One region of the Pseudalkalibacillus sp. Hm43 genome, then DNA from elsewhere that is predicted to be linked to it. Evidence: predicted binding sites of a transcription regulator. Region 1 holds the regulator's gene; each other region holds the start of a gene.
What was found. Region 1 encodes CtsR, which represses protease genes until heat stress. Its sites were predicted from a motif close to ATGGTCAATAAAGGTCAAACA; they were not measured.

Region 1 (7,516 bases):
CATCAAGTGTCGTCGCTCCGATACATTGCAACTCACCGCGAGCTAACGCAGGTTTAAGGATGTTGGAAGCATCGATTGCACCTTCTGCTCCCCCCGCTCCGATCAACGTATGAAGCTCGTCGATGAAGAGAATGATGTTACCGGCCTGACGGATCTCATCCATGACCTTTTTCAGACGGTCCTCAAACTCACCACGATATTTGGTACCCGCAACGACTGTACCCATATCGAGTGTCATGACGCGCTTATCACGTAACGTTTCTGGTACTTCGTTATTGATGATCTGTTGCGCCAAGCCTTCTGCAATCGCAGTTTTACCAACACCTGGCTCTCCGATCAGTACCGGATTGTTCTTCGTACGACGGCTCAACACCTCGATGACACGTTCAATTTCCTTGCTTCGGCCGATGACAGGGTCAAGGCTACCATCTCGAGCAACAGCCGTCAGGTCTCTTGCAAGACTATCAAGTGTCGGTGTATTCGCATTGACTGATGAACCTCCAGCTGAAGAGGAAGATTCATTGCTACCAAGAAGCTGCAATACTTGTTGGCGAGCTTTGTTAAGGCTGACTCCAAGGTTATTGAGGACGCGCGCTGCTACCCCTTCTCCTTCACGGATCAAACCTAATAATATATGTTCTGTACCCACATACGAGTGGCCGAGTTTACGAGCTTCATCCATTGATAGTTCGATGACTTTCTTCGCTCGTGGAGTATAGTGGATCGTTTGAACCGACTCCTGACCTTTACCGATGAGGGTTTCTACTTCTTTTTGAATCTTTTCAGGACTTAAACCAAGAACAGAAAGTGCTTTTGCAGCTATTCCTTCGCCTTCACGAACCAGGCCGAGCAGGATATGCTCTGTACCTACATTATTATGACCTAAACGAATCGCTTCTTCTTGTGCAAGTGCAAGTACCTTTTGAGCTCGTTCAGTAAAACGTCCAAACATCATCGTGATCACCTTCCTATTCGTTGTTCTTCTCTAACTTCAATCTTTCGCGAATCAATGTAGCACGTCGGATATCCCTCTGATCCGGGGTCAATGTCTCCCCCGCATACTGTTGTAGAAATCCAGGTTGGGTAAGTATCATTAGTTCATTCAATATTTTCCGTGAAATCCCTTCTATCATTTGCAAATCAATTCCGAGTCTAACATCCGACAAGCACTTCGTCGCTTCTTTCGACTGGATGATTCGACTGTTTTCGAGGGTACCCAGGGAACGGTATACCCGGTCTTCAAGCTGTATTCTCGAGGTTTCGAGCAAGTTATTTCTGGCTGCTCTCTCTTCCTCAATGAGCTGCATGACGACTCCTCTTAAATCTTCGACAATATCCTGTTCTGATTTACCGAGGGTCATCTGGTTGGAAACTTGGAAGACGTTACCTTGTGCTTCGCTTCCTTCACCATAAATTCCTCTTACGACAAGCCCTAACTGGTTGATCGCGGGGACGATCCGATGCATCTTCTGGGTCATGACCAGTGCGGGTAGATGCATCATGACAGAAGCTCGCATTCCAGTACCGACATTGGTCGGGCAGCTCGTTAAATATCCATGCCTTTCATCAAACGCATAGTTCACCTTTTCCTCAAACCAATCATCGATTCCACTCGCTAATGTCAGAGCTTCCGATAATTGAAAACCTGGGAAAAGACATTGGATGCGAATATGATCCTCTTCATTGATCATGATGCTGATCGATTCATCCTCACTCATCAAAACAGCTGAATGCTTTGGTTCATCAGCAAGGTTCGGGCTGATCAAATGTTTTTCGACGAGCACTCGTTTTTCGATCGGTTTCAATTGATCCACATCGATATACGATAAGCTGCCTACACTACCATATGCCTGATTTTCATAATGATTGCGGATTTGTTCGTTCACTTCTTTGGACTGTTGCTCGTTTGCAACCAGGGGAAAGACGTGATTTTCGAGATTACGGGCTAACCGGATCCGACTGCTCAATACAATATCCGAGTCTGGTCCTTCCCGTTTCATCCATGGACTGATGGCTTCACTCATGAATCTTTTCAACGACACCGTCAATCCCTCCCCTCAAGCCGCTTTTGCATAGAACGGATTTGGTCTCGTACATGTGCTGCTTCTTCAAACTCTTCTTCATTAATGAGCTGTTGTAATTTTTGTCTAAGCTGATCGATTTTTTTCCGTTCCAACAAATCATTTCCTAGACGTTTCGGAATTTTCCCTGAGTGGTCCGTGTTGCCTCCATGAATCCTTTTAAAAACCGGATCGAGTTTCGATGCGAATGTCTTATAACATTCCGTACACCCGAACCGACCGATTTTCGCGAACTCAGGATACGTCATGCCACACTTCGAACACTGAGTGACCTGTTTGCTTCGTGGCGCAGCATTGGTCTCATTAAGTGGTTGTTCAAAATTCAATAACCCCGACAGCAAGTTATGAATCGAGAACGAATTAGAGCCTGGTATGAAGTCCCCTTTTTCCTTTGCACACTGTTCACAAATATGGAATTCGTTCTTTTCCCCGTTAATGATTTTCGTGAAGTGCAAAGTTGCTGGTCGTTGTTGACATTCTTGACAATACACGCCTTACACTCCCCTTTTTAGTTCTTATACTTTAAGCTGTAGATCATGGATTTCATCAGGTTTGCTCTGAGTTCATCTCGGTAAGGAAGCACGATATTGATGGTGGATCGATCGATTACACTCTTCATCAACCTTGCTTCACGTATACTGATGATTTGTTCTTCTAACAATCTATAAATGATGTTTTCAGCGGCAGACTCACTGATGCGGTTCTTAATCAATTTAAGGATCTGATCGAGCAGGATTGTCGTACTATCCGTCTCTACCTTAATGATCCGAATATATCCTCCTCCTCCTCTTTTACTTTCCACAATAAAGCCTTTCTCAATCGTAAACCGCGTATTGATTACGTAATTGATTTGTGAGGGGACACATTGAAACTTTTCAGCAATTTCACTGCGCTTGATCTCAATTTCCTTCTTGTTGCTTCCCTTTAAAATTTCTTTCAAATGCGCCTCAATGATGTCAGAAATGTTTTTCATCCCATCACAGCCCCTCCTTCTGCTCTGACTTTGACTTTCTTTGACTATAATTATATACAATTGGGTGCAAGTTGCAAAGTGTTTGATGTTTCTATTATAGACAGGGATTTTTTGTTATAAACTTTAGGTTTTGTTAAATTTGTTCGAAGCAGAAGGAAAGAAGATGCTTCCCGATTTTGCGGGAAGCATATGAAGAGAATGAGTGAAATTACTCTGTTGCAAATACTTTATGAACGTGATCGATCGATTGAATCTTGTCATATACTTCAGGAAGCTTTTTTGTGTTCGAAACTTGAATTTTAAAAGAATACTTTATCAATGAGGTCGATGCATCATTCGGATGATCGTCGATTGTCACGTGCGAGATGGGCACCTTGCACGATTCCAGTTCATTGATGATTAGAGAGAGTGGAACCTCTTTATTTTCTACAATCACCGTCACATGATGGAATCGCTGTTTACGTAGGTAGAGATCTTCAAATTTGTTTAAGAAAAGCAAGCTCAGGATCATGACAAATGTTGTGAAAATCGCTTCGTAATACATGCCGATTCCAACGACCAACCCTATACCTGCTACGACCCAGATGGAAGCAGCGGTCGTCAATCCTCTTACTGTAACGCCATGGACAAGAATCGTTCCTGCACCCAAGAAGCCGATTCCACTGACAACATAAGCTGGTAAACGGGATGGATCAAAGCCCTGGACTTGTTCATGTGTGGATAAGAAGTCTTCGAATCCGAATATCGATAAGAGCATCATGAGACAAGAACCTACCCCTACTAGCAGATGTGTACGGAATCCCGCAGGGTGTCGTTTGAACTCCCGTTCGATTCCGACGAGTCCGCATAATATAGCTGCGATGAGTAAGCGAACTGTAATGGTCACTGTTTTATCTGATATCCAATCATAGGATAATAAGTCCATTGTCATCTCTCCCAATATGTCTAATTATTATCATCTTATGGTTTATAGTATTCAATTATAGGCAATCGAGGGAAAAAGGTAAATGTGGAAGGTTGATTTCTTCGAAATTCAATCCCTTTCCGCGGGCGAACCGCGAGCCTCACTTCCACAGGATGTGGTAGTCTTTAGCCGATGATCCTTTACTTAATAACATTGGACCACGAGCTTAATAAAAATCTGGTTTTAAACCTAAAAGAATTGATTTAAAAGCGATTTATTACTCTTTGGAACTGTTTTTTGCGCAGAGGAGTAAAAATCACCTCTTTTGAAGAGAAAATGTTGTGGCATTTTCTCCCTTATTCCCTTCGTGAGAAGATTTTTGTTTCTCAATTGGGGAACTTTCAAGCTGACTTAGGGAATTTAGTAAAATGTTGCTACTTTTTCCTGCAATAAACGATGGATCTCATAGTCTCACTTCGATGATTAGACCTCCGAGCTTCTTTTGAAACACAAAAAAGAACAGCTTCGCAGCTGTCCTTTCGATGTGCCCGGCGATGTCCTACTCTCACAGGACTTGTACAGGATGTACTGACTTCGACGTTCAGCACAGGACGTGCTGGTACTTAGTCGAAGATCCTTTTAATAGTCCATTGACGCGCGAGCTTAACTTCCGTGTTCAGTCTTCGGCTTGCGATGAACGGCGGATCTCTTCGTCATCTGCACTCGCCTCCGTCCTCGCGTATATCATACGCTCCGGTCGTGGCTCTCTTGTTTCCTCGACCTCCTTGTTCCTCTCAACCCTCAACTTCGTAGCCTTTGGACCTTACGGTCCTTCTTTTGAAACACAAAAAAGAACAGCCTCATAAGGCTGCTCTGTTGTTGCCCGGCGACGTTCTACTCTCACAGGGGGAAGCCCCCAATTACCATTGACGCTGAAGAGCTTAACTTCCGTGTTCGGCATGGGAACGGGTGTGACCTCTTCGCCATCGTCACCAGACTATGAAGTTGAAGGAACCATTCCTTCAATACTAGATAACGGTTCTTGAAAACATCTTCGATGTTTAAGTATTGTGGTTAAGTCCTCGATCGATTAGTATCTGTCAGCTTCACGTGTCACCACGCTTCCACACCAGACCTATCAACCTCATCATCTCTGAGGGATCTTACTCGCTTGACGCGATGGGAAATCTCATCTTGAGGGGGGCTTCATGCTTAGATGCTTTCAGCACTTATCCCGTCCACACGTAGCTACCCAGCGATGCTCCTGGCGGAACAACTGGTACACCAGCGGTGTGTCCATCCCGGTCCTCTCGTACTAAGGACAGCTCCTCTCAAATTTCCTGCGCCCGCGACGGATAGGGACCGAACTGTCTCACGACGTTCTGAACCCAGCTCGCGTACCGCTTTAATGGGCGAACAGCCCAACCCTTGGGACCTACTTCAGCCCCAGGATGCGATGAGCCGACATCGAGGTGCCAAACCTCCCCGTCGATGTGGACTCTTGGGGGAGATAAGCCTGTTATCCCCAGGGTAGCTTTTATCCGTTGAGCGATGGCCCTTCCATGCGGAACCACCGGATCACTAAGCCCGACTTTCGTCCCTGCTCGACTTGTAGGTCTCGCAGTCAAGCTCCCTTGTGCCTTTACACTCTGCGAATGATTTCCAACCATTCTGAGGGAACCTTTGGGCGCCTCCGTTACACTTTAGGAGGCGACCGCCCCAGTCAAACTGCCCACCTGACACTGTCTCCGAACCGGATCACGGTCCTGGGTTAGAATTTCAATACCGTCAGGGTAGTATCCCACCGACGCCTCCACCGAACCTAGCGGTCCGGCTTCTAAGGCTCCTACCTATCCTGTACAAACGATACCAAAATCCAATATCAGGCTACAGTAAAGCTCCATGGGGTCTTTCCGTCCTGTCGCGGGTAACCTGCATCTTCACAGGTACTATAATTTCACCGGGTCTCTCGTTGAGACAGTATCCAAGTCGTTGCACCTTTCGTGCGGGTCGGAACTTACCCGACAAGGAATTTCGCTACCTTAGGACCGTTATAGTTACGGCCGCCGTTTACTGGGGCTTCGATTCAGAGCTTCTCCCGTAAGGGATAACCCCTCCTCTTAACCTTCCAGCACCGGGCAGGTGTCAGCCCCTATACTTCGCCTTACGGCTTCGCAGAGACCTGTGTTTTTGCTAAACAGTCGCTTGGATCTTTTCACTGCGGCTCTCTCGGGCATACACCCTATCAGAGCACCCCTTCTCCCGAAGTTACGGGGTCATTTTGCCGAGTTCCTTAACGAGAGTTCTCCCGAGCATCTTAGGATTCTCTCCTCGCCTACCTGTGTCGGTTTACGGTACGGGCACCTCTTTCCTCGCTAGAGGCTTTTCTTGGCAGTGTAGGATCAGGGACTTCGGTACTTTAGTTCCCTCGCCATCACAGCTCTGCCGTATGGTGGACGGATTTGCCTATCCACCGGCCTTGACTGCTTGGACGCGCATATCCATCAGCGCGCTCTCCCTACCTTCCTGCGTCCCCCCGTTGCTCAAACGGAAAGGAGGTGGTACAGGAATATCAACCTGTTGTCCATCGCCTACGCCTTTCGGCCTCGGCTTAGGTCCCGACTAACCCTGAGCGGACGAGCCTTCCTCAGGAAACCTTGGGCTTTCGATGGAGAAGATTCTCACTTCTCTTTTCGCTACTCATACCGGCATTCTCACTTCAAAGCGCTCCACGAGTCCTTCCGGTCTCGCTTCTCAGCCCTTCGAACGCTCCCCTACCACTGTACCAAAGGTACAATCCATAGCTTCGGTGATACGTTTAGCCCCGGTACATTTTCGGCGCAGAGTCACTCGACCAGTGAGCTATTACGCACTCTTTAAATGGTGGCTGCTTCTAAGCCAACATCCTGGTTGTCTGGGCAACTCCACATCCTTTTCCACTTAACGTATACTTGGGGACCTTAGCTGATGGTCTGGGCTGTTTCCCTCTCGACTACGGATCTTATCACTCGCAGTCTGACTCCCGTGGACAAGTTCCTGGCATTCGGAGTTTGACTGAATTCGGTAATCCTGTGGGGACCCCTAGTCCAATCAGTGCTCTACCTCCAGAACTCTCACCACGAGGCTAGCCCTAAAGCTATTTCGGGGAGAACCAGCTATCTCCGAGTTCGATTGGCATTTCACCCCTACCCACACCTCATCCCCGCACTTTTCAACGTGCGTGGGTTCGGGCCTCCATTCAGTGTTACCTGAACTTCACCCTGGACATGGGTAGATCACTCGGTTTCGGGTCTACGACAACGTACTCCTTCGCCCTATTCAGACTCGCTTTCGCTGCGGCTCCGTCTTCTCAACTTAACCTTGCACGTTATCGTAACTCGCCGGTTCATTCTACAAAAGGCACGCCGTCACCCGTTAATGGGCTCCGACTACTTGTAGGCACACGGTTTCAGGATCTCTTTCACTCCCCTTCCGGGGTGCTTTTCACCTTTCCCTCACGGTACTGGTTCACTATCGGTCACTAGGGAGTATTTAGCCTTGGGAGATGGTCCTCCCAGA
Region 2 (7,516 bases), 620 kb from region 1:
ATCCACCGGCCAGATCAGACTGTTGTACCCTTCTAATCGTTCATAAGAAACACCGGCAAACATCGGGGTCAGACTCGCTGCTTCGTCCATGATTTCGGCTGGTCCTCCAAAATTCCAGTCTGCACCAAGCTCTCTCGCTAACATTTGAACGATTTCCCAGTCCGGTTTCGCATCACCTAAAGTCGGAAGCGCTTGATAAATCCGCTGGATGCGACGCTCGGTATTCGTGAACGTTCCTTCTTTTTCAAGACTAGGAACGGCCGGTAAAATGACATCAGCGAATTCGGATGTCCTCGATAAAAACAGATCCTGGACGACAAAGAAATCCAATTCCTCGAATCCACGTTGTACGTAATTCGCATTCGCATCGACGATTCCCATATCCTCACCGTGTAAATACAGTGCTCGCAAGGATCCTTCGTGCATTGCATCGACCATCCCGTGGTTCGTCATACCAGGTTCAGCGGGCAGCTCGCTTTTCCAAGCTTTTTCAAACTTGCCCCGGATCTCATCATCCTCCACATCCTGATAGCCAGGGAACGAATTCGGCATGCTACCGAAATCACTGCAGCCCTGAACGTTGTTATGCCCTCTAAGGGGGTAAGCACCTGTACCGTGACGACCATAATTCCCTGTCACGATGAGCAAATTGGAGATCGCGGTGCTCGTATCACTGCCACCCTTCTGTTGGGTCACACCCATCGCCCAGCAGATGACCGTCGAATCTGCTTCATGAATCGCTTCCGCAATGTGGATCATCGTTTCTTTGGAGAGACCAGTCACCTCTTCTGCATACTCGAGTGTGAACTTCTTAATCTTTTCTAAATACTCGTCCACATTGTTCACCCGGTTATGCAAGAATTCTTCATCGTGCCACCCTTTTTCCACGATATAATTCGTCACGGCGGACAACCAGATCAAGTCTGTACCTGGAACTGGCTGGAAAAACAGATCGGCCCGTTCTGCCATTTCGTGTTCACGGATATCTGCGACAATGAGCTTCTGTCCGAACAACTTTTGAGAGCGCTTTATTTTCGACGCCAAAACCGGATGGGACTCGGCTGTATTAGACCCAATCGTGATCACAAGCCCGGCCGTTTCAATGTCTTTCAACGAACCTGCATCTCCACCGTATCCGACCGTTCGGAAAAGCCCTTTCGTCGCTGGAGACTGGCAATAGCGGGAACAGTTATCTACGTTGTTCGTTCCGATCACTTGGCGTGCGAGCTTCTGCATCAAATAAGATTCTTCATTCGTCGCCTTGGAGGAGGAAATGAATCCAAGCGCATCCGGTCCACTCTCGGCTTTGATTTCAGACATGCGTTTCGCGACATACGAAATCGCCTCGTCCCATTCAACCTCTTTAAACACATCCCCTTCACGGATCAGTGGCTTGGTGAGACGTTCTTCACTGTTCACATAATCCCAGCCGAACTTCCCTTTGACACATGTGGAAATTCCATTTGCCGGCGCTTCGGGTTGAGGCTGTATTTTTAAAATATCCCGTCCTTTCGTCCAGACGTCAAAGCTACAGCCGACTCCGCAATAGGTGCAAACCGTTTTTGTTTTTTTGATGCGATCTTCTCGCATTTCCGCTTCTGTGTCCGAAATGGCAAACAATGGACCAAAACCGGATTCTACATTTTTCGTAAAATTAATCATGGACCGCAGTGTGCCTTGTTCCACATCTGTAAGATAGCCCGCTTCCTTCAACATCGGCTTTTCCATCAATGCGTTGCACGGACACACCGTGACGCACTGACCGCAATTGACACAGGACGACTCGTCGATCGGAACGTCATTATCCCAGATGACGCGAGGCTGTTCGCGCGACCAATCGATTGAGAGCGTTTCATTGACCTCGACATCCTGACACACCTCGACACAACGTCCGCACAGTATGCATTGGTCTGGATCATATCGGTAAAAGGACCCGGAATAATCGACTTCGTAGCCTTTCTCTTTGAACGGTATGTTCTGATGTTCCTTCTGCATTTCTGCAACCGTATTATGTATGTCACACGTGCCGTTGTTGTGGTCACAAACCGTACAGTAGAGCTCATGGTTTTTCAATATACGGTCCATCGCCAGGTCTTGCGCTTTATGTACATCTTCAAGTTGGGTTTGGATGACCATATCAGTTTCAAGCTTCATACCACATGCCCTTTGCAATTCTCCGTTCACTTCGACGATGCATGTGTCACAGCTCTGGATGGGGCCAAGACTCTCGTGAAAACAGACGGAAGGCACATCGACCTCTTCCGCTTTGAGAAATTGTAGTACATTCTGTCCAGCCGTCGTTTGGTATTCGACACCATTGACCGTTACTTTGATCACTTCAGTCACATAAAGGACCTCCCTTTTTACCACGTTATACTCTTATCAACATTTTTACCCGACACCCTCTTTTATAAAACTTTTATCCTCGATTCAACGTTTAAATCCGCTAAGAACGGGAAAAATGGTATGATGTAACCATAGTCCATACATAATGATCTCAATAGTCTTTCATGGTTTGAATAACATCTGTTGATAAGAAGAAATTCACGAGACTCCTGCGGGAATAGCGAGCCAGGCAAGACCCCGCTTCGACTAAGCCACACCACGTCCTGTGGTGAACGTCGAAGTCACCACATCCTGTGGAAGTGAGGCTTGCGGTTCGCACGTGGAAAGCGAGTGAATTTCGAAGAATCAACGAATGCTTTCATCAAGGAGAAAATCGTCGAACGAAAAGTACGGTCGATGAAGCCTAATAGTTTGACCTATATTGACCTATTGAGTAAGATGAAATTAAGCCATAAAGATACTTATGGAAAGAGGAGGATTTCTGAAATGAACTTAATCCCAACAGTTATTGAACAAACGAACCGCGGAGAACGTGCCTATGACATTTACTCCCGCCTTCTAAAAGACCGTATCATCATGCTAGGGAGCGCGATTGATGACAATGTAGCGAACTCGATCGTTGCACAGTTGCTATTCTTAGCTGCAGAAGATCCAGATAAGGATATCTCCCTTTACATCAACAGTCCTGGCGGATCCATCACTGCTGGAATGGCGATCTACGATACGATGCAATTCATCAAACCAAAAGTCAGCACGATCTGTATCGGTATGGCTGCATCCATGGGTGCATTCTTACTTACAGCAGGTGAGCCTGGTAAGCGTTATGCACTTCCAAACAGTGAAGTCATGATTCACCAACCACTTGGTGGAACGCAAGGGCAAGCTGCTGACATTGAGATTCACGCTCGTCGTATCATCGAAATGCGTGAGAAGATCAACAAGATCATCGCTGATCGTTCTGGTCAACCAGTCGAAGTTGTAGAACGTGACACGGATCGTGACAACTTCATGAGTGCACATAAAGCGAAAGAATATGGCTTGATCGATGACGTTATTGAAAAGCCAGTAGCAACAACTTAATAAGGAACAGAGAAAGGTTGACCGATAGGGTCGACCTTTTTTTATGGGTAAAAAGTGAAAGAACACTCATAAGCTGAAATAAAGGAGGGATTTCGGTTGAAACGTCTTGTTGTCTTAATATTGATTGTCCTTCTTGGATTTGGAACCTACCAATGGTTTTCGGAAAATGAAAGTCCACCTCCAGCGTCTGAAGAACAGCAGGGTCAGGATCAAAAAGAGCCTGATGAGGATGGGGATACAGGATCGGATGAAGACGCAGCGGTCGGTGATCCGGTTGAAAACGATGCCTTCAAGATTGAAAGTCCTCTCCCGAACGAAAAAGTCAGTGGTGAGTTCCTTTTTAAAGGTAAAGCAAGGGTGTTTGAAGCCGCTTTTCAATATGAATTGAAGGATGGCGACACGGTAATTGCCAGTGATTTTCTGATGGCATCGGAAGGCGCGCCGGCATGGGGTACTTTTGAAACGACGATTTCAGTACCTGAAGATTTGAAAGATCAATTGGTTATCAAGGTTTTCGTAGAGAGCGCCAAAGACGGCTCAGAAATCAATATCCTGGAGATCCCTCTGAATGTAGAAAAATAGATTGAATAGAAAAAACCAGAGCAGTGGGAGGATGCCGCTCTGGTTTTCCTTATTTGTGCACGATTCTTTCAAATCGGATTAAGCTGATTTTCGAACTTTGATCAAATGGAGCCCATTGTTGATCCATTTATTGAGCTTGGGTTGTTTTTTCATTTCTTCAAGATCCGTCATCAACTTGTTTTTCGTCGTCGGTAACAACGGTTTCTGGGTGAGAATCTCTACAATTTCGAGTCTTAATAGCCAATCTTCAGGGAAGTCTTCCAACTCCGTCACGACGAGGTTGATGGTCTCAATGACTTCTTGTGGTGTCTTCTCTTCCTCTCTCAAACTACGAATCTTCCCGTACAATTTTTCAAGCGGAGAATGTTCTCTCGGTTCTACTGGATCCTCTTCATCTCTCACATCCCCACCAAAGAAATGCTCACTGTCGGCAGCTCCAGCGAAGACCGAAGTGATTCGGCTTCCGACCGCCATATCGAAGATTCCTTCGTCCGTTTCAAAAAGAACGATTCCTTCATGCGTCACTTTTGCACCTTCAATACCCAACATGATGACTTTATCGTTTTTGCGGACGACATGATCGAGTGTACCTTGGACAACGACACCTGAATCAAATTCCAACCGAAGTGGTTCTCCTACTTCAAGACCGTTCGCGACAAAGTCTTCATCTGTCCAATCTTCGAGTGCTTTTTCCGATCCAGTGAGATCACCGATAGGAGAACTAAAGCCTTCCACATGGCTGTCTTTCCCGTGCCCTTCAAGCACTTCATCATTTACGGAGAGGGCTGTTGGTCCCTCCGTTTTCATTAAAATCGCTTTCCCATCAGTGTCTTTGATCAGTTCCGTCACAGTTCCTGTCACCTGGAGGCCAGAGCTGAAGACAGAAGTGGCTGTGTTCGCCGATCGGACCGCTTTATCCAGGCTTTCCGTACCTCCGACTTTGAATGCCATCGTCTCAGAGAACTGTTCCACCGCTTCAATCAATTGCTCGAAGCTTTCACAGACAAAGAGTTGTGGCTGCTGGGTGGTAATGTCGAAACCTGTGTTGATCGCCGTTTCCAAATCGAATGGAAGTTTCATAACTTCATCTGATAAACTCGTGACACTTTCACCGATCGAAGACAATAGACCTGCTCCGTACAGTTTCGGTTTCTCTACAGTACCAATCATTCCGAATTCGACCGTCCACCAGTATAACCTTGAAATCTGTTCAGCTTCAGAAATCTCGTTGACCGCTTCCTGTTTTTCTTTAAAATTCGAACGTGCCGCTTCGATCTCTTCTTCAGATGCAGAACCATCTTCTAGTATCGCAGACAAGGAACGAATGGCATCAAACAGTTCATGCTCTTCCTTGGTCGCGAGTGCCTTCGATCCGATCTCACCGAACAGTTTTACAAATTGTGCAAAAGTAGGATCTGAAAGGATCGGTGCATGCCCAGCCGCTTCATGAATAATGTCAGGAGCTGGTGTGTAATCGATGTTTTCGAGTTTACGAATGTCCGTTGCAATCGGCAAGTATCCATGAGCCTGGAAATCGAAGAACATGACAGCCGGAATGAATCCGTCAATCGTAACAGCTCCCCAACCGAATGGCTTCAAGCTCTCGTTCATATCATCGACTTTCGGAATTGAATCGATTTTGATCCCAGATGAAACCAAGCCATCCGTATACGCCTCATGCGCCACATCTTTCAAGAAATTATGATTCTGTCGCATGACATAACGCCAAACCGCGTGGTTGATCGGTGAATACTTCTCGTGATGCTGCTCCACAACAAATTTTCTTAAATGCGCCGGTAAAGGTCTTTGTTTCATCTTTCATTCTCCTTTTATTTTGAATTTATTTGTTTTTTGGAAAACAAAAAAACCTTTCATCCACATAGGGACGAAAAGTTTCCGCGGTACCACCCTGATTGATGAACTGAATCGTTCATCCACTCATACATAAAGCCCTTCACTTGCAATGTAATTCACGAATTCGACTGCCCGGACTTTCACCACCCGTCCGGTCTCTATGTGCTGCCCACCGAATTGCTACTGCTTTTGCAAAGGCTTTGATATTGAATTGAATTCTTTTACACACTTAAACGCTTAGACGCTTTTAAGTACTAAAGTTAAGTTATCCATACTATACACAGGACTTTTCAAAACGTCAACCCATTTTTTTCAGAAAAGATGACTTAAAACATGAAAAAAGCATCAGCCTCTAGTGCTGATGCCTTTTAAAAATTTATTTTGCATCTAGTAAAATTCGATTACCTGAAGGATCCTCCGTCCATATAAGATCTCCTTCGGTTTCTACCGAATATCCCATCCTGTTCAACTGCTCAACTCTTTCATTCCTTTGCGCCTCATCATGAAACTTTATGGAATACCATCGCATATGAACACTGCCCTGATCTGGTTTCGGAATGTCCGTCCCATTCCACGTATTCAGTCCGATGTGATGGTGATAGCCACCTGTTGAAACAAAGAGTGCTCGGTGCCTCATCGGTATCGTTACATCAAATCCGAGTCCATCGACATAAAATCGCTTTGCTTCTTCCAAATTACGAACATGCAAATGAATATGACCGATGACCGTATCGGATGGGAGACCGTTCCAGTGTCCATCTCCCGCTTGGATGACGCCCTCCATGTCTATCGGATCACTCACCAACGGCAGCTCTTCTCCCTGCCAGGTCCATTCTTCAGGTGGCAAATCGCGATAGACTTCAATTCCATGACCATCAGGATCGGCTAAATATAAGGCCTCACTGAACAGATGGTCAGCAGCTCCCTGTAAAAGATAGCGCTTTTCCTGCATATGGATGATGAAGTTGCTTAAATCCTTTCGTGAAGGCAACAAGATAGCAAAATGGAACAATCCCGTTCTTCTTGCTTGTTTCGGGGCAGCCTCTTGATTTTCAACCAACGTAATGAGTGGATTAACACCATCAGCCGTTAACGTGATTGACTTTCCTTCTTCCGTTAGTACTTTGAAACCTAGCTCTTCTGTATAAAACGCCCTCGATCTCTCTATTTCTGAAACGAATAACTCAACTTGATTGACATATGGATTGATCCCACGATGAAATGACATGTTCATCCCCTCTTTTCACTTACTTTTTATAAGTTAATATAATAGTAGCAGCTTTTCTTAAGTAAGTAAAGGGGTTGTACAAGTTCTTAAATACAGGTATGATTACTAAAAATGTAAAGGAGAGGGATATGAAACCTCGCTATGAATCAAAGGAATTAAGGATTATGAGGTCATTAAATGTTCGAATGAAGCTCTCACAAGATGATAAGAATTATAAGGACAACCTTGAAAAAGGCTACATAGGTGAAAAAAGATTCGATAATTTGGCAGAACCTTTTCTAGTTGGAAAGATCGTTCTCAATGACATGTTGCTGGAGCATAACAACACTGTATGTCAAATGGACTCACTAATCCTTTCATCCCCAAAAATCAATCTGATTGAAATTAAAAATTTCGAAGGTGATTACTATATTGAACGTGAACATT
Region 3 (7,516 bases), 700 kb from region 1:
AGTAAGGGTGAGAGAAATGAACGAGACAATCGAAACGATATTGAATCATCGCAGTATCCGCGCGTTTAAAGATGAACCGCTTTCAGAAGAACAAATCACCGCGATCGTCCGAAGCGCTCAAGCGGCAGCTACATCCAGCTATCTCCAGGTCTATTCCATCATCGGGGTGAAAGATCCGGCCAAGAAAAAGAAGTTGGCAGAACTCGCAGGAAACCAGGAATACGTGGAGAAGAACGGACACTTTTTCGTATTTTGTGCGGATCTTAACCGGCATAAAATTGCTGTGGAAATGGAAGGTCTAACAGAGGATGAAGTTGTCGAATCGCTTGAATCTACGGAAAAATTCATGGTCGGAACGATTGATGCAGCGCTTGCGGCTCAAAATGCGGCACTTGCTGCTGAATCAATGGGACTCGGTATCTGCTATATCGGTGGATTGCGTAACAACCTGGAAGAAGTGGCGGAAGTCTTGAAAACGCCGGACCGCGTCATTCCATTGTTCGGTATGTGTGTCGGTGTACCGGATCAGAATCCTGATAAAAAACAGCGGTTGCCGATGGAGAACATCTATCATGTAGATGAGTATCAGCAAGACGAAACAGAATTCATCGAGCAGTTGGCTCGTTATAACGAAGATATTGCTGATTACTATCGTGAGCGTACCCAAGGAAAGCGCACGCATACTTGGACGCAGATCATCGCCAACAAGATGAGTAAGCCGATGAGACTTTATATGAAGGACTTCTTGAAAAGCATCAAGATTCCGCTTAAATAATTGCAGCGCATACCATAGGATCGCTTCGTCCAAACTACCATCATACCGTGAAAAATTGGAGGCGATCGTATGACGAAGCGCAAGCAGTTGAACGATAAGACGAAACACCATAATCAAACGCCGAAGGAAAGTCTTCCAGACATTGAAATTGCTGAAGAGCTTGCAAAAGGGCAGACAGAATTGCGTGACGAGGATCTACCCGAGCGCGAAAATCAAGAATTCTAAATAAGGAAAAGGACAGCCGCCTGGCTGTCCTTCTTACTTTTTCAACAATTGATTCAGTTCTACAGCTTGTTGCATCGCTAAGTGATCGTCTGCGATGTCGCCTGGTTTGTTCGCTTGTCCGATGATGTATCCACCGAATTCAAGATCTACAAAGTCAAAGATGTAGTTGAACTGTTGGATAAGCGGCAATGCTTTGATCTTCGGATTGTCGCCTCCGCAGCAGATGACATACGCTTTCTTTTTACGAAGCTCAGCCTTGAAATCATATCGGTCATCGCGCATGTTTTGTGAGAAACGATCAATCAGATCTTTCATCATGCCAGACATTCCATACCAATAAACTGGAGTAGCAAACACAATGATGTCATGTTCAAGCATCAAGTCTACTATGCGGTCATTGTCATCTTCTACTGATCGGAATCCGCCCGGTTCATGACGTAGGTCATCTATCGGCTGAATGTTGAATTCGCGGAGATGGATGTGGGTTGCATCCAAGCCGTCGAGTGCTTTTGTCGTCAATTGTTCGGTATTCCCATTCGGACGGGAACTCCCATGTATCGCTAGAATTTTCATTGTATGTACCTCCTTCAATCCTCTTTCATACCCATCATAACGGAGGCATGAAGGGATTGCGAGCAATCAGACTTCGCTATAAGCACGTTCTTTGCATACACCGAGACACCCTGTTATCATCGTAAACCAATCAAAAATTGGCAGGAAAAAAGACAAAACAAAATACTTGAAAGTCAAAGAAGGTCAAACTATAATATAAACAAAGGTCAAAGATAGTCAAAGTCAATTTTGATTAAAGCTAAGACTTCACCAACAATTAATTCTACTTTTACAAGGAGGTCATTATTATGCGTTGCCAACACTGTCAAGTTAATGAAGCAAATGTACGAATGACTCTTCACATAAACGGTATTACGAAGCAGATTCGACTCTGCCCGAAATGCTATAAAGAAATCCAGAGCGAAATGAAGCAGCCAAGTAACATGAATCCTTTCATGGGGAAAAACATGGGTGGATTCGATATGAACGACTTCATGGATCACCAACAGGAGCAACAAGGGCAAGCCGGTCCTGGACAAGGTAAAAAAGGCGGCGGTCTCTTAGATGACCTCGGACGTAATTTGACGGACGCAGCAAAAGCAGGTCTGATCGATCCGGTCATCGGACGTGACAAAGAAGTAGAACGGGTCACAGAGATCCTGAACCGTCGAAACAAAAACAACCCAGTCATGATCGGGGAACCAGGTGTCGGTAAGACGGCCATTGCAGAAGGACTTGCGTTGAAGATTGCGAACCAGGAGGCACCGAAAAAGCTCCTTAATAAACAAGTATACCTCCTGGACGTGTCATCACTCGTTGCAAATACGGGGATTCGTGGTCAATTCGAAGAACGTATGAAGCAACTGATCAAGGAAGTGAAAGAGCGCAAGAACGTGATCCTTTTCGTAGATGAGATTCATCTCTTGGTCGGTGCAGGGTCTGCAGAAGGTTCGATGGATGCAGGAAACATTCTGAAACCTGCCCTTGCGCGTGGAGAGCTTCAACTCGTCGGTGCAACGACGTTGAAGGAATATCGTCAAATTGAAAAAGACGCTGCGCTCGAACGTCGTTTCCAACCTGTCATGGTCAAAGAACCGACAGAAGAGGAAGCAGTGGAGATCCTACAAGGATTGAAAGAGAAATATGAGAAGTATCACGAAATTCGTTATACGGACGAAGCACTTCGTGCATGCGTAACGCTATCCAAACGCTACATCCAGGATCGATTCCTACCAGACAAGGCGATTGACTTGATGGATGAAGCCGGTTCTAAAATGAACTTGAAACACGCTGGTACAAGCGAAGATGACGTGGAAGAACGTCTCGCTGCGATTGCAAAAGAAAAGGAAGAAGCGACGCAACAAGAAGATTATGAGCGTGCTGCAAAACTCCGTGATGAAGAACTGAAGCTTCAGAACCAGACTGCTACAAAACCAGAGGATATGCCTGAAATCACAATCGTGGATGTGCAATACATCGTCGAAGAGAAAACAGGTATCCCAGTCCGCAAACTGCAGAACGACGAACAAAACAAACTGAAGAATTTTGCGGAACGTCTTGGATCAAGTGTGATTGGTCAAGACGAAGCGGTTCAGAAGGTAGCGAAAGCAATACGCCGTAGCCGTGCTGGTCTGAAATCCAAAGTACGCCCGATCGGTGCATTCCTATTCGTCGGACCGACTGGTGTCGGTAAGACCGAACTGACTAAAACGCTGGCTAAAGAACTGTTCGGCTCGAAGGATGCGATGATCCGTCTGGACATGAGTGAGTATATGGAAAAACACTCCGTGTCCAAGCTCATCGGTTCACCACCAGGATATGTCGGTCATGATGAAGCTGGTCAACTCACCGAGCGCGTGCGCCGCAACCCATACAGCATCATTTTGCTGGATGAGATTGAAAAGGCGCACCCGGATGTGCAGCACATGTTCCTTCAGATCATGGAGGATGGTCGATTGACGGACAGTCAGGGTCGTACCGTAAGCTTCAAGGATACGGTCATCATCATGACGAGTAACGCAGGCACGGGTGAGAAGAAGATCAAGATGGGATTTGAGAACCATGGATCAGAAGCGGTGTCTGTACTTGAAAGATTAAGTGCTTACTTCAAACCTGAATTCTTGAACCGTTTTGACGGGATTGTTCCATTCAACGAATTGTCTCAAGATCACCTTGTACAAATCGTCGACCTCATGCTCGAGGATATCCGTGAAATGGTAAAAGATGAAGGGCGTGAAATTGAAGTAACGGAAGAAGCGAAGAAACATATCGCTTCACTCGGTTACGATCCACGATTCGGTGCTCGTCCGATCCGCCGTGTACTTCAAGAAAAAGTGGAGGACGGAATTGCCGACCTGCTGCTGGATGAAGAAGACGTAATGAAAATTAAGGTGGATTTCGTCGATGACGAAATCGTCGTTAATAAAGGTTAATTAGAAATGAATGACCCAGAGGATTCTCTGGGTCATTTTTTTATGATTGGATAGAATTATTCTGTGTTTGGTGAGAATTAATTCGACTGTGATTAGAATTAATCCACGATTGGACAGGATAAACTCCAATTTGGGTAGAATTAATCCAAATTACGTCACAATTACCACGCTCCTCTTACTTCCCACTCCAACGGAAGAATCGGGAGGCGAGGATGATGGAGACGACCGCTATCCCGAGCAGTACCCCGACTTCCAACGGATAATCGGTGATCGGTGCATCGTTCCACGTGCCACGCAACAGCTGAATGACGTAATAGAGCGGAAGGACTTTCGCTACGTACTGCAAGATCGTCGGCATGAAATCAAGCGGGAAAGTCGCGCCTGATAGGAACAGCATCAGGTTCAAGAACAATGAACTGATCGCCGCCGCTGCTTGGGTGTTTTTCGCCAGTGACGTCAAAAACAGCGCAAAAGGGAAAAACGCCAGAATACTGATCAATAAAGCAAGCAACGTACTTCCGATATACGCGGGTAACGTCAAATCATACATCAACATACCGAAAATCATCAGCAAGACTGCTGAAATGAAGAAGATGACCGTTCCCTGGAATGTGTGTGCGGCAAGAATCTTCCAGGGCTGCAACGGAGTAGATTGATAGCGGCGCAGTACACCGGTCTCGCGGTAGCCGGCCAACACCGTTCCGAGTGTGAAGAATGATGTGGTCACGATGTTGACCCCGATCCACGAAGGGACGTACAACTCCGCAAAGCTCATTCCATTCATGTCATTGCCGTCGAACATGGAACCGAACAACCAAATCATCAACACAGGGAATAAGAACGTCCAAAATACGCTCAAGCGATCCCTGAAAAACATTTTCGTCTCTAAGCCAGCTAGTTTCACCATCGCCGTCATGCGGATCGCTCCTTTTCCAGGTAATGGACGAACAAATCGTCTAGAGAGCCTTTTTCAAACTTGAAGTCTTTCAAGGTGATGCCTTTCTCGTTGCAATACTTGAATATGTGGTAAGCGGTGTTCTGCTGATCATCGCTGAATACTTTGTAGGTGGATTGATCCTGCTCCACCCTGACGACATCCGGAAGGGACAGCAAATAATCATACTCCAAACCGTCGCTTTCGAATGCGAGATAATGGACTGCCATTTCATCCAACAGCTCTTCTGGGGTGTTGAGGGCTTTCAATTGTCCACCATAAATCATCGCAACCCGGTCACAAAGCTTTTCTGCTTCTTCCATGTAATGCGTCGTAATGACGATGGTACATCCCTGTTCTTTCAGTAGTTGGATCATCGACCACATTTCCCTCCGTGCGTGTGGATCGAGCCCCATACTCGGTTCATCCAAAAACAGGATCTCAGGTTGGTGAAGCGTAGCAAGTGCCAGGGTCACTCTTTGCTTCCAACCACCCGATAAATCATCGAACTGGACATTCAGCTTTTCGCCTAGCCCTAATAAATCGATGAGGTGATCTTTCTGAGTCGGTTTGTTGTAGAACGATGAAAACAGATCCAGCGCTTCCTTCACTTTCATTTTCTTTTGGATGGAAGTGGCCTGGAATTGGACACCGATCCGTTTGTTCAACTCTCTCAGTTGTTTACTTGGAACGAGCCCAAGGACATCGATCGTTCCGCTGTCCGGCTTCCGAATGCCTTCCAACATCTCGATCGTCGTGGTTTTACCGGCACCGTTCGGACCTATGATCCCGAAAATTTCCCCTTTACGAACTGAAAAAGAAATATCCTGGACTGCCTGTACTTCTCCGTACTTTTTCGATAAGCTTTCAACCGTGATGACGTGATTCATGAATTCCCCTCCTCTGGAACATGATTCCAATTGTTTATACGTTTTGATGATACATTAGTTTCATAAAAAAAGTACGAACTTTTTGTCAAGTTCGCACTTTGATCAGTGATTAAGCTTTTTAAGCATCCGATAGTTGGTGAAAGGCGTGTCCTGGATCCATTTCACTTGTTCTTCCTCAACAAAGAAGCCTTTCTTTTCAAAAAACGGTTTCGCCGTGATGCTCGCTTCGGTTACGAGTTCTTCAAGGTCGAGCTCATGCGCAATTTTTTCAAGTACATCCAACAACTTGGAGGCGACTTTCTGACCTTGAAAAGCATGATGGACATACAGCATTTCAATGGATCCATTATGACTCAGGGTTGCAAAACCGATGATTTGCGCTTCATCTACTGCTACATAAGAATGATGATGAAGGAGATTCTCTTTCCACTTCGTCTGTTCGGACCAGCGTTTCGTTTGTTCTTCTGAGTAGTCGCTTCTATTCACCGTTACAATCGTTTTCTGGAACAGTTCCTGGACTTCATCCAGATCGGATGGTTGTAGCGCACATATTTTCATATCCTAAACCTCCAGTTAAGAAAAGGAATTCTCGAATCCTGTATCGAATGTAATGTGGCATTCGATTTTTAAAAAGATAGGGGAGACATCTATGAAGAAGTGGGCATATCTATTCATCGCACTTGGCGCATCCCTCTGGGGGCTCATCGCTATTTTCGTTGAAGGACTTTATACATATGGATTTACGGCATTGGAAATCGTTGCAATTCGGGTGATGGTGGCAGCGATCCTTCTCATCCTATTTGTCTCCATAAAAGATGTCAAGCTGTTGAAGATCAATTGGCGGGACAGCATGTACTTCATTGGTACCGGTATTTTCAGCATCGTCTTCTTCAACTGGTGTTTGTTTACGGCCATCAAGGAAACGTCCATCGCTGTTGCCGCGATTTTATTGTATACAGCACCTGCGATCGTCACGATTTTATCCAGGTTTTTATTCCAGGAATGGTTCACGAAACGTAAGATTCTCGCGCTATGTATGACTTTCTTCGGGTGTATGTTTGTCATCGGCATATTGCCAGGTGGTGCGAGCAATGCTTCCTTGTTTGGTGTATTAGCAGGTCTTGGATCTGGACTTGGATATGCGCTGTACAGCATTTTCGGAAAGTATGCCCTGGAGAAATATTCTTCACTCACCGTCATCACATACACCTTCATTTACGCTTCTGTTGCGCTCATACCTGTGACGGGGCTTTGTTGGCAGAAGACGGATGTCATCCTGCAATCTGGGGTATTGATGAACGCCGTAGGAATCGGGTTCGTGTCGACGGTGCTCGCTTATATGCTGTACACCGTTGGACTGCAGTTCGTAGAATCAAGCCGGGCTTCCATCACGGCAACGGTCGAACCGGTCATCGCTACGTTGGTCGGGGTCATCCTGTTTCAGGAACAGCTTAGTATGTGGCAGATCGTCGGCATCTTCTTCGTATTGAGTGCGGTGATGGTGGTGCAAGAGAATCGACGAGTGAAGACCGAGCATTCACTCGCACAATAAGGAGTTGTTTTATATGGAAAAAAGAAGAATTGCATTGGTGACCGGCGCGAGCCGCTTGAAAGGAATCGGTGCAGCGACTTGTCTGGAGCTCGCTGATGCCGGCTGTGATATCTTTTTCACCTATTGGTCGAACTATGACCGGGAGCTGGAGTTGGA

Region 2: a site for CtsR is predicted at 2,755-2,775, ahead of clpP (ATP-dependent Clp endopeptidase proteolytic subunit ClpP). Genes of this name have one in related genera too.
Region 3: a site for CtsR is predicted at 1,743-1,763, ahead of ACXQIQ_RS08755 (ATP-dependent Clp protease ATP-binding subunit). Genes of this name have one in related genera too.

Annotation. Positions count from the first base shown of each region.
Region 1 covers NZ_CM135129.1:2,336,304-2,343,819, forward strand. Annotated here, with positions in the region: gene clpC (ATP-dependent protease ATP-binding subunit ClpC) at 1-955, opposite strand, end outside; gene ACXQIQ_RS12475 (protein arginine kinase) at 969-2,042, opposite strand; gene ACXQIQ_RS12480 (UvrB/UvrC motif-containing protein) at 2,045-2,572, opposite strand; gene ACXQIQ_RS12485 (CtsR family transcriptional regulator) at 2,590-3,054, opposite strand; gene ACXQIQ_RS12490 (MgtC/SapB family protein) at 3,263-3,979, opposite strand; rRNA gene rrf (5S ribosomal RNA) at 4,840-4,955, opposite strand; rRNA gene ACXQIQ_RS12500 (23S ribosomal RNA) at 5,029-7,516, opposite strand, start outside.
Region 2 covers NZ_CM135129.1:2,956,201-2,963,716, reverse strand. Annotated here, with positions in the region: gene fdhF (formate dehydrogenase subunit alpha) at 1-2,346, opposite strand, end outside; gene clpP (ATP-dependent Clp endopeptidase proteolytic subunit ClpP) at 2,833-3,426, shown strand; gene ACXQIQ_RS15430 (Gmad2 immunoglobulin-like domain-containing protein) at 3,523-4,008, shown strand; gene ACXQIQ_RS15425 (aromatic amino acid hydroxylase) at 4,087-5,823, opposite strand; gene ACXQIQ_RS15420 (VOC family protein) at 6,239-7,090, opposite strand; gene ACXQIQ_RS15415 (nuclease-related domain-containing protein) at 7,219-7,516, shown strand, end outside.
Region 3 covers NZ_CM135129.1:1,639,786-1,647,301, reverse strand. Annotated here, with positions in the region: gene nfsA (oxygen-insensitive NADPH nitroreductase) at 17-775, shown strand; gene ACXQIQ_RS08765 (hypothetical protein) at 845-1,000, shown strand; gene ACXQIQ_RS08760 (flavodoxin family protein) at 1,034-1,573, opposite strand; gene ACXQIQ_RS08755 (ATP-dependent Clp protease ATP-binding subunit) at 1,861-3,984, shown strand; gene ACXQIQ_RS08750 (ABC transporter permease) at 4,160-4,900, opposite strand; gene ACXQIQ_RS08745 (ABC transporter ATP-binding protein) at 4,897-5,808, opposite strand; gene ACXQIQ_RS08740 (GNAT family N-acetyltransferase) at 5,911-6,366, opposite strand; gene ACXQIQ_RS08735 (DMT family transporter) at 6,458-7,360, shown strand; gene ACXQIQ_RS08730 (SDR family oxidoreductase) at 7,374-7,516, shown strand, end outside.